3 regions of the Bacillus sp. iso_77 genome follow, and region 1 is predicted to be linked to each of the others. Evidence: riboswitches for the same ligand, from Rfam matches in the RefSeq annotation. Region 1 holds a riboswitch; each other region holds the start of a gene.
What was found. Region 1 has a riboswitch for S-adenosylmethionine ahead of AC0VYC_RS18265 (5-methyltetrahydropteroyltriglutamate--homocysteine S-methyltransferase). Riboswitches for the same ligand answer to the same signal wherever they lie in the genome.
Positions count from the first base shown of each region.

Region 2: linked by a shared signal. The riboswitch ahead of AC0VYC_RS15215 (methionine ABC transporter ATP-binding protein) and the one ahead of AC0VYC_RS18265 (5-methyltetrahydropteroyltriglutamate--homocysteine S-methyltransferase) in region 1 are both predicted to bind S-adenosylmethionine.
Region 3: linked by a shared signal. The riboswitch ahead of metK (methionine adenosyltransferase) and the one ahead of AC0VYC_RS18265 (5-methyltetrahydropteroyltriglutamate--homocysteine S-methyltransferase) in region 1 are both predicted to bind S-adenosylmethionine.

Region 1 covers NZ_CM149683.1:3,543,002-3,546,280, forward strand. The annotation lists gene AC0VYC_RS18255 (four-carbon acid sugar kinase family protein) at 1-350, shown strand, start outside; gene AC0VYC_RS18260 (gluconate:H+ symporter) at 401-1,720, shown strand; SAM riboswitch class I at 1,802-1,914, shown strand; gene AC0VYC_RS18265 (5-methyltetrahydropteroyltriglutamate--homocysteine S-methyltransferase) at 2,002-3,126, shown strand; gene AC0VYC_RS18270 (glycoside hydrolase family 1 protein) at 3,181-3,279, opposite strand, start outside.
Region 2 covers NZ_CM149683.1:2,935,496-2,938,774, forward strand. The annotation lists gene metQ (methionine ABC transporter substrate-binding lipoprotein MetQ) at 1-516, opposite strand, end outside; gene AC0VYC_RS15210 (methionine ABC transporter permease) at 531-1,199, opposite strand; gene AC0VYC_RS15215 (methionine ABC transporter ATP-binding protein) at 1,192-2,217, opposite strand; SAM riboswitch class I at 2,373-2,481, opposite strand; gene AC0VYC_RS15220 (SCP2 sterol-binding domain-containing protein) at 2,584-2,925, opposite strand; gene AC0VYC_RS15225 (thioredoxin family protein) at 3,046-3,279, opposite strand, start outside.
Region 3 covers NZ_CM149683.1:2,710,801-2,714,079, reverse strand. The annotation lists gene pckA (phosphoenolpyruvate carboxykinase (ATP)) at 1-1,401, opposite strand, end outside; SAM riboswitch class I at 1,628-1,762, shown strand; gene metK (methionine adenosyltransferase) at 1,958-3,160, shown strand.

The sequences.
Region 1 (3,279 bases):
AATCGGTTGCTGTTTATACAAGGAGAGAACGGCTTGATCTTGGGGACGATCGTCAAGAGGAAGAATTGAAACTGTCTGTTCAGATTAGTGATGCTGTGACAAGCATTGTTCAGCGCCTCTCCATTCGCCCTAAGTACCTCATTGCCAAAGGTGGAATCACCTCTAGCGATATTGGAACAAGAGGACTCAGCGTCAAACGTGCGACCGTCGCAGGTCAAATCAGACCAGGTATTCCCGTTTGGCAAACAGGAGAAGAAAGCAAATTCCCATTTATGTCTTATGTGATTTTCCCGGGAAATGTTGGCTCAAAGGATACGTTAAAAGAAGCAGTAGACATACTTGAAGGATAAAGCAGAGGGGGCGTTCACGCTCCCTTATGCAGCACAAAGGAGGAAAGATCATGTCGTTAGTTTTTATCGGACTTGGCGTTTTGTTATTACTTTTACTCATGGTTGTCTTTAAGTTAAACGCTTTCATTTCGTTGATTATTGTCTCTTTAATCGTTGCCGTTTTAGAAGGCATGTCACCACTTGAAGCGATTGCTTCAGTCGAAAAAGGGCTTGGAAGTACACTCGGCCATCTGGCGTTGGTTCTTGGCTTTGGAGCGATGCTTGGTAAATTGATGGCTGATTCTGGCGGTGCTCAGCGTATTGCCATGACACTCATCGACCGCTTTGGTATCGGGAAAATCCAATGGGCGACGATGCTGACTGGATTTGTTATCGGAATTGCTCTATTTTATGAAACCGGATTCATTATTCTTATTCCATTAGTCTTTACCATTGCTCAAGCCGCAAGACTTCCTGTGTTGTATGTGGGAATGCCGCTCGTCGCTGCACTCATTACAACACATGGCTTCCTCCCTCCTCACCCAGGGCCGACAGCCATTGCCAATGTATTTCAAGCCAACATGGGACAAACCTTATTGGTTGGAATTATTTTAGCCATTCCTGCTGTTTTAGTAGGCGGACTTTTGTTTACGAAACTATTTAAGAAAGATCAACTGCATGCACACATTCCAAAGGACTTGTTTAATCCAAAGGAATTTACAGAAGAGGAAATGCCAAGCTTCGGCATTAGTATTTTCACCGCTATTTTACCTGTATTGCTCATGACATTCAGAGCATGTTTAGAAATTTTCTTCCCGTCCTCCCCGCTGCTACCGGCGGCTGAGTTTTTAGGTGAGCCGGCGATTGCCCTATTAATCTCTGTGCTGCTTGCCATCTACACATTTGGTCTTGGCAGAGGAAAGAGCATGCAGGACGTCATGAAATCGATTAAGGATTCAATTGGCTCCATTGCGATGATTCTATTGATCATTGCAGGCGGCGGTGCTTTTAAACAGGTTCTCATTGACAGCGGTGTTGATCAATACATTGCAGGGATTATGCAAGGAAGCACACTGTCTCCTCTGCTCCTCACTTGGCTGATTGCAGCTGTCCTTCGTGTCTCTTTAGGGTCAGCGACTGTCGCGGGTCTCACAGCAGCTGGCATTTCTGCACCGCTGATTGGTTTGACGGGAGTCAGCCCAGAATTAATGGTAATTGCAACAGGCGCCGGCAGTATTACATTCTCTCACGTGAATGATGCGGGTTTCTGGATTTACAAAGAATACTTTAATCTGTCGATGGCTCAAACTTTTAAAACTTGGACATTGATGGTGACTGTTCTTTCACTTGTTGGATTAGCTGGTGTTCTCGTCGCTGATTTGTTTATGTAGGAAAATAAATAGGAAAAACCATTGACTTTTTCTCAAAAAGATTGAATAATTGTGTTTATTAAGAAAATTAAATCAAAGGTAACCTTATTAAGAGTGGTGGAGGGACTGGCCCTGTGAAACCCGGCAACCGCTGTTCCTAGGAACAGAATGGTGCTAATTCCTTAAACAAGCTGATGCTTGTTTGAAGATAAGGCAGAGATCTCACAGTATATGATGCTCTTCCTTATCCAAGGAAGAGCTTTTTTATTTGATTTATAACCTGAAGAAAGAAGGGATTCAACATGACACAAGTACAAACCATTGGTAAGAAAACGACAAAGCCGCCATTTCGCGCAGATCAAGTAGGGAGTTTACTTCGTTCTGAACGCATCAAAGAAGCCCGCAAGCAAAAAGCAGACGGTACACTCACAGCAGAGCAGCTCCGACAAATTGAAAATGAAGAAATTACTCGTATTGTCGAGAAGCAAAAGGAGATTGGATTAGAGGTTGTCACAGATGGAGAGTTCAGACGTGCTTGGTGGCATTTTGACTTTCTAGAAGGGCTAGATGGGGTCGAAGGATTTGAAGCAGACCAAGGCATTCAATTCCACAATACGACAACAAAAGCCAGAGGCATCAAAGTAACAGGTAAGATTGATTTTACTGATCATCCAATGCTGGAGGATTATCGCTTCCTTCACAGCATCGCGGGTGATCATACGGCTAAAATGACGATTCCAAGTCCGAATATGCTCTTTTTCCGTGGAAAGCTTGAAGAAGGTGTGTACGACAGCTTAGATGATTTTCACCATGACGTGGCACAGGCTTATAAAAAAGCCATCCGTGCTTTTTATGATGCAGGCTGCCGTTATCTACAGCTGGATGATACAGCATGGGCCGTGTTCTTTTCTGAAAAAGGACATGAACAAATCAAAGCTTTTGGCCGCGAGGAAGATGAACTGCGTGAATCGTTTGCGAAAACAATCAATGAAGCGGTTGCCGATCGACCAGATGATTTAGTGATCACCATGCACATTTGCCGTGGTAACTTTAAATCAACTTGGGCAGCCGAAGGTGGTTATGAGGCAGCGGCAGAAACGATTTTTGCCGGTCTGGATTTGGATGGTCTCTTCTTAGAATTCGACGATGACCGTTCTGGCGGATTCGAACCCCTTCGTTATGTGAAAAATTCAAACCTTCAAATCGTACTAGGTCTTGTCACTTCAAAGTATGGGGAACTTGAACCCGTTGATCAGATCAAAAGAAGAATCGAGGAAGCGGCACAATATGTGGACATCAACCAAATCTGTTTGAGCCCACAATGTGGATTCGCCTCAACAGAGGAAGGCAATTTGTTAACAGAAGAACAGCAATGGGAAAAGCTGCGTCATGTGATTGAGATTGCGGATCAAGTGTGGACATCATAGTCCACTCACAATAAAAAGAGACAAACCGTTTGATCAGCGGTTTGTCTCTCTTTTTTATGCGTCTAAATGCTTTCCATTTGTCGCAATCACTTGTTTATACCAATCAAAGCTTTTCTTTTTCTTTCTATCTAATGTACCGTTGCCTTCATTGTC
Region 2 (3,279 bases), 610 kb from region 1:
TTCTTTGATGTTTTTGACTGTTGCGTTGATTGTATCTACTTTTGGATCAAGCTTGATCACACCAGCATTTTGTAATAGGGCAAGCATACGTCCTTGCTCAGCTACGTTGTTTGTCATGATGATCGTGCCGCCGTTTGGAATATCTTTTACTGATTTGTATTTCTTAGAGTAGATACCGAAAGGCTCAAGGTGAACGGCACCAGCACTCACTAAGTTGTAATCTTTGTTTGATTTATTTTCTTCGTTTAAGTAAGGGATATGTTGGAAAAAGTTCGCATCCACTTCTTTTTCAGCTAATGCTTTGTTGTACATTTTATAATCGCTCAGTACTTTCACTTTTAGATCGTAGCCTTTTTCTTTTAGAAGTGGTTTTGCTTCTTCAAGAATCTCGGCATGTGGTGTTTTTGAAGCGGCAACCGTGATGGTTTTGTTATCGCTTGCGTTATTTGATGAACCGCACGCAGCTAAAATGCCTGCAAATGCTAGAAATAGTGCACTTAAAATCAATTTCTTCATGAATAATTCCTCCCTTAACGTTTATCAATTTTATTTGTAATCAAATCACCGATTATTTGAATGATAAAGACGATGATCAGAATAAACACAGTGGCTACAAGTGTGACATCTGTATTACCAGATTGGTATCCTTCCACATAAGCAAGGTCACCAAGTCCGCCTGCTCCAATTGCTCCTGCAATCGCAGTAGAGCCAATCAGAGCAATCGCTGTTACGGTAATACCTGAAATAAGGGCTGGCAATGATTCTGGCAGCAATACTTTGAAAATGATTGTTGACGTTTTCGCTCCCATAGATCGTGCTGCTTCAATGACTCCTTTGTCTACTTCACGCAGTGCAATTTCAACAAGACGTGCGTAGAAAGGAGCTGAGCCAATGACAAGGGCTGGTAATGCTGCATTTGGGCCTAATATCGTGCCCATAATTAGTTTAGTAAATCCTAATAATAGAATGATTAATATGATAAAGGGAATCGATCTGAAAATGTTGACGACTGCGCCGATAACAGCATTAATTGGTTTGTTTTCCCACAAACCGCCTTTACTTGTCAAAAAGAGCAGCAGCCCAAGGATGATGCCGATAGCAAAAGCAAACGCTAATGCAATGAGTGTCATATAGACCGTTTCACCCGTCGCGTTCCAAATAACCTCTAGATCAACGTTCGGAAACCATTTCTCAAACATGTGTCATCACCTCGATTTCAACCTGTTTGCTTTGGATATAGGCGATGGCTTTTTCAACTTCGTTCTCGTCTCCATTTATATGGATAAAGAGTGTTCCAAACGCGCCTTCCTGCGTTTGAGAAATCTTTCCTTGCAGGATGTTCACATCGACCTTGAAGGATCGAATGATTTCCGTGATCAGCGGCTGTTCGGCAGAATCTCCGATAAAGGACAACCGGACGACCTGACCTTCTTTTACTCTCTCTAGGACGTGCTCGATCGTTTCTTTTGCTTCTTCTGGTTCAGCAAGCTGTTTCACGAATCGTTTCGTCATTTCTTCTTTCGGCTGTCTGAAGACACGTAATACTTCGCCTTCTTCGACAATACGGCCATTCTCCATCACCGCCACACGGTGACAAATTTTGCGAATGACATGCATTTCATGTGTGATCAATACAATGGTGAGTCCTAGTCGTTTATTAATATCGGCTAAAAGCTCAAGGATGGAATCTGTTGTTTGTGGATCAAGAGCAGATGTCGCTTCGTCACATAGCAGAACTTTTGGGTCATTCGCTAATGCTCTCGCAATCCCTACACGCTGCTTTTGCCCGCCGCTGAGCTGAGAAGGATAGGCATTTTCTTTTCCTTCTAAACCGACCAATTTAATCAGTTCGTTTGCACGAGCTCTCCGTTTTGACGTTGGTACACCTGCGATCTCGAGCGGGAACATAATATTTTGTCTCACTGTTCTTGACCAGAGCAAGTTAAAGTGCTGGAAAATCATGCTGATTTCTTGTCTTGCTTTCCGAAGTTTCGTATTCGATACTTCATTGATTCGGTTGCCTGCCACTTCAACGATTCCTTCTGTTGGCATCTCCAGACCGTTTAATAGGCGAATCAGGGAACTTTTCCCTGCGCCGCTATACCCGATAATTCCGAATATTTCACCTTTATCGATATCCAAGTTGACGTCTTTCACGGCATCAACATTTCCGCTTTTTGAATGATACGTTTTTGATACATTCTGTAAATGGATCACAGTCTGTTCACCTGCTTTCTTGCTGAATCTATAGGTTGCCATCACATACGTTCATTTATTCTTCCGACTGTTATGACGCTAGCCTGACGTAAGGTCAGTAAAAAAGACCTAACTGCAACGCAAGCAGAAAGGCCTTTTATATCAAATACGCCTTTCTCTCATCTTTCAAAGCATTGCGGCTTTGAGTGAATTGGCACCAATTTCAGCTATGCTGACGGTTGCCGGGTTTCATAGGGCACGTCCCTCCACCTCTCTTAATAAGAGAAAATATGTTGTTTTATGTGATGTTCATGTTTTTACTAACGTAGAATATCATGCTATCTGAGATATGTCAACGCTGTAAATCGCTAATTTCCAAGTAAACGACTACGTTATCATTTTTCGAAAAAAACCGTTCGTCAGCCAAAGTACTGCTTCTAGTCGAAGAAGTGCTCGAAATGAGCCTTTCACTTTCACTTGTCCTCTGCTGATCAGCTGCTGTAAGGACATGTCTCCATCTAATAATTGCAAAATCTCTTTTCGCTCACCATAAAAGATGAGATCCGATAACTCAATTGCAGGTAGTTTCTTCACTTCACCACGTTCATCCACAATCAATGTACAAGAGTCCGTTTCCGCCTCAAATGTAATCTTCAAGGATGATGATGAGAGCAACGGCTTTAACAATAATCGCTGCCCTGCACTTCCATGGGCTTTCACATTTTCCACATGTATAACCTCCCTGTCATTTGGTTATACATAACATTTCTCTACAAACATCGGCTTGTCCTTTATAAATAGCTCGACAAATTTTCAAATGAATTGCTTGAAATATGACAAAAAACCGCTTTATTTAGCGGTTTCAATCATTTCGTGAAGATATGGAACGGAGTGAAAGGCATAGCCTTTTTGCACGATTTCACCCTTTTTAAACAGGAGAAAGCAAGGGACACTTTCGATCTCAAATGCTTTCGCAAAACTTGGCGAGTAATTTAAGTTATTCTCATAAAAAGGAACTTCCGGCTGCATGGCATCAACCACTGCCAGCATCTTCTTTGCCAGCTGGCATGTTCCGCAAAATGG
Region 3 (3,279 bases), 830 kb from region 1:
GAAGATGTCGTCAGTGATCATTTCAGCGTTGTCAAGATCGCCTTCGATCGCTGCCTGCACCATTGCTCTTGTATGAGCAAGATTCATTCGTTTGCCCGTACCGTAGCCGCCGCCAGTCCAGCCTGTATTCACAAGGAATACTTTTGCGCCGTGCTCATCGATTTTTTTACCAAGCATTTCAGCATAGACATGAGCAGGAAGTGGTAAGAATGGTGAACCAAAGCAAGTAGAGAACGTTGTTTCTGGTGACGTCACGCCACGCTCAGTTCCCGCTAATTTACTTGTGTAACCGCTCAAGAAGTGGTACATGGCTTGTTCTTTCGTTAAACGGCTGATTGGAGGTAAAACGCCGAATGCATCAGCTGTTAAAAAGACGATGGCAGATGGGTGACCTGCAATACTTGGTTTCACGATGTTATCAATCATTTCGATTGGGTAAGCCGCACGTGTATTTTCAGTAAAGAATGTGTCATCATAATCTGCTTCACGTGTTTCTTCATCAAGTACTACATTTTCAAGCACTGATCCGAAGCTGATGGCTTTGTAAATTTGTGGTTCTTTTTCTTCACTTAAGTTCACACATTTTGCATAGCATCCGCCTTCAATATTGAAGACACCTGTGTTAGACCAGCCATGCTCATCGTCTCCAATCAGCTTGCGGCTTGCACTTGCAGAAAGCGTCGTTTTTCCAGTACCTGAAAGGCCGAAAAATAAAGCAACATCGCCTTCTTGACCGACGTTAGCAGAGCAGTGCATTGATAAAATATCTTGTTCAGGAAGCAGGTAGTTCATAACAGAGAAAATGGATTTTTTCATCTCTCCTGCATATTCTGTTCCACCGATCAGAATCGTCCGTTTTTCAAAAGAAACGATAATAAACGTTTCAGAGTTTGTGCCATCTGTTTCAGGATCTGCTTTAAAGTGAGGTGCAGATAAGATGGTGAAAGGTTTTTCGTTTGATGATGGTGTTGATCCATCAGGTCTGATGAATAGCTGCTTTGCAAAGAGATTGTGCCAAGCGAATTCATTTACAACTGTAATTGGCATACGGTATTTTTCGTCAGCACCTGCAAAACCATCAAAGACAAATAGTTCATCACGTTCTTTTAAGTATGACACAACCTTTGTATATAAACGATCAAATGCCTCTTTCGAGATCGGCTGATTGACTTGACCCCAATCAATTTTATGTTCAGAGTTTTCTTCTTTTACGATGAATTTATCTTTAGGCGAACGTCCAGTGTAGGCACCCGTTGTGGCGCGGACAGCACCAGTTGAAGTTAAAACGCCTTCATTACGTGCCAAAATCTTTTCAACAAGTTTCGGAACAGATAAATTTTGGTGCGTATTTTCTAATGAGAGCAATGACTGCAAATCTTCTTTTAAATCCACTGAGTTCATAAAAAAACCCTTCCTTTACCGTTGAATTTGTTTGTTTTGATTAGTATAACACATTGATAATAATAGTCTATACTATTTAAACATTTTTGTGTGTGTTTTTTCATTTCTGCTATGAAAATATGCTTTTTGGTGATGCTAATGATGAGGTGAAAAAAAGGGGAGATAATTCCTATGAACCATTGACATGACGCAAGGGTTTAAGATAAGATATCTTATTGAACGGATACTCTTATCCCGAGTTGGTGGAGGGACAGGCCCGATGAAGCCCAGCAACCGGTTTCTTATGAAAAAGGCATGAACATGCTGAGAAACCAAGGTGCTAACCTGATGCAAGGTACAAGAACACCTTGAGCGATAAGAGTGAAAGGCATGCGATCTCAGACCCTTTCCTCGCAATGAAGGAAATGGTTTTTTTATTTTTGGGATATCATATGAACAAATTGCCAATAACATCTCTAATATAAACATGTTGAAATATAAGAGGGAACGAGTTCCGTATCATATTGGAGGCCTCATCTTGGGATGATGTGGTCTTGTACAGGAGGAAATAGCCATTATGAGTCAAAATCGTCGTTTATTTACTTCAGAATCAGTGACCGAAGGACATCCAGATAAAATCTGTGATCAAATTTCAGACAGCATTTTGGATGAAATTTTAAAGAAAGATCCAAATGCACGTGTTGCCTGTGAAACTTCTGTAACAACCGGTCTCGTATTAGTAAGCGGTGAGATTACAACGTCTACTTATGTCGACATTCCAAAGACGGTGCGTGACACGATTAAGGAAATTGGCTACACACGTGCGAAATATGGTTTTGATGCGGAAACATGTGCGGTTCTTACATCAATTGATGAACAGTCTGCTGATATTGCGCAAGGTGTAGACAAAGCGCTTGAAGCACGTGAAGGAACAATGACTGAAGAAGAAATTGATGCAATCGGTGCAGGTGACCAAGGTCTGATGTTTGGTTTTGCAAACAACGAAACTGAAGAGCTTATGCCACTGCCGATTTCTCTTGCACATAAATTATCTCGCCGTTTAACAGAAGTACGCAAGAATGAAACACTTGCATACCTTCGTCCAGACGGAAAAACTCAAGTAACAGTTGAATATGATGAACAAAACAAACCAGTTCGTATTGATACGGTGGTTATTTCTACACAGCATGCACCAGAAGTGACGCTTGAACAAATTCAAAGCGACTTAAAAGAGCATGTCATCCGCCCTGTCGTTCCAAGTGAACTGATCGATGAAGAAACAAAATACTTCATCAACCCAACAGGCCGCTTTGTTATCGGTGGACCTCAAGGGGATGCTGGTTTAACTGGACGTAAAATCATCGTTGATACTTATGGCGGGTATGCTCGTCACGGTGGCGGTGCTTTCTCTGGTAAGGATGCAACGAAGGTTGACCGTTCTGCAGCATATGCGGCTCGCTATGTAGCGAAAAACATCGTAGCAGCTGGTCTTGCAGATTCATGTGAAGTACAGCTTGCTTATGCAATTGGTGTTGCACAGCCTGTCTCCATTTCAATTGATACATTTGGAACAGGAAAAGCCTCTGAAGAGAAATTAATTGAAGTGGTACGTGCAAACTTTGATCTTCGTCCAGCTGGCATTATTAAAATGCTTGACTTACGTCGTCCGATCTATAAACAAACCGCTGCATACGGACACTTTGGCCGTCATGACTTGGATCTTCCATGGGAAAAAACGGATAAAGCCGACACGCTTCGCAAGGAAGCATTAGGAGAATAACAACATACAAAACCGCTTATTTTAAGCGGTTTTCCTTTTGATTAAAAAAAATTCTACAAAAAGCGTAAAAATGTGAAACAAAATTGGACAAAATACTGTCTAATTATAGGTCTACTTTT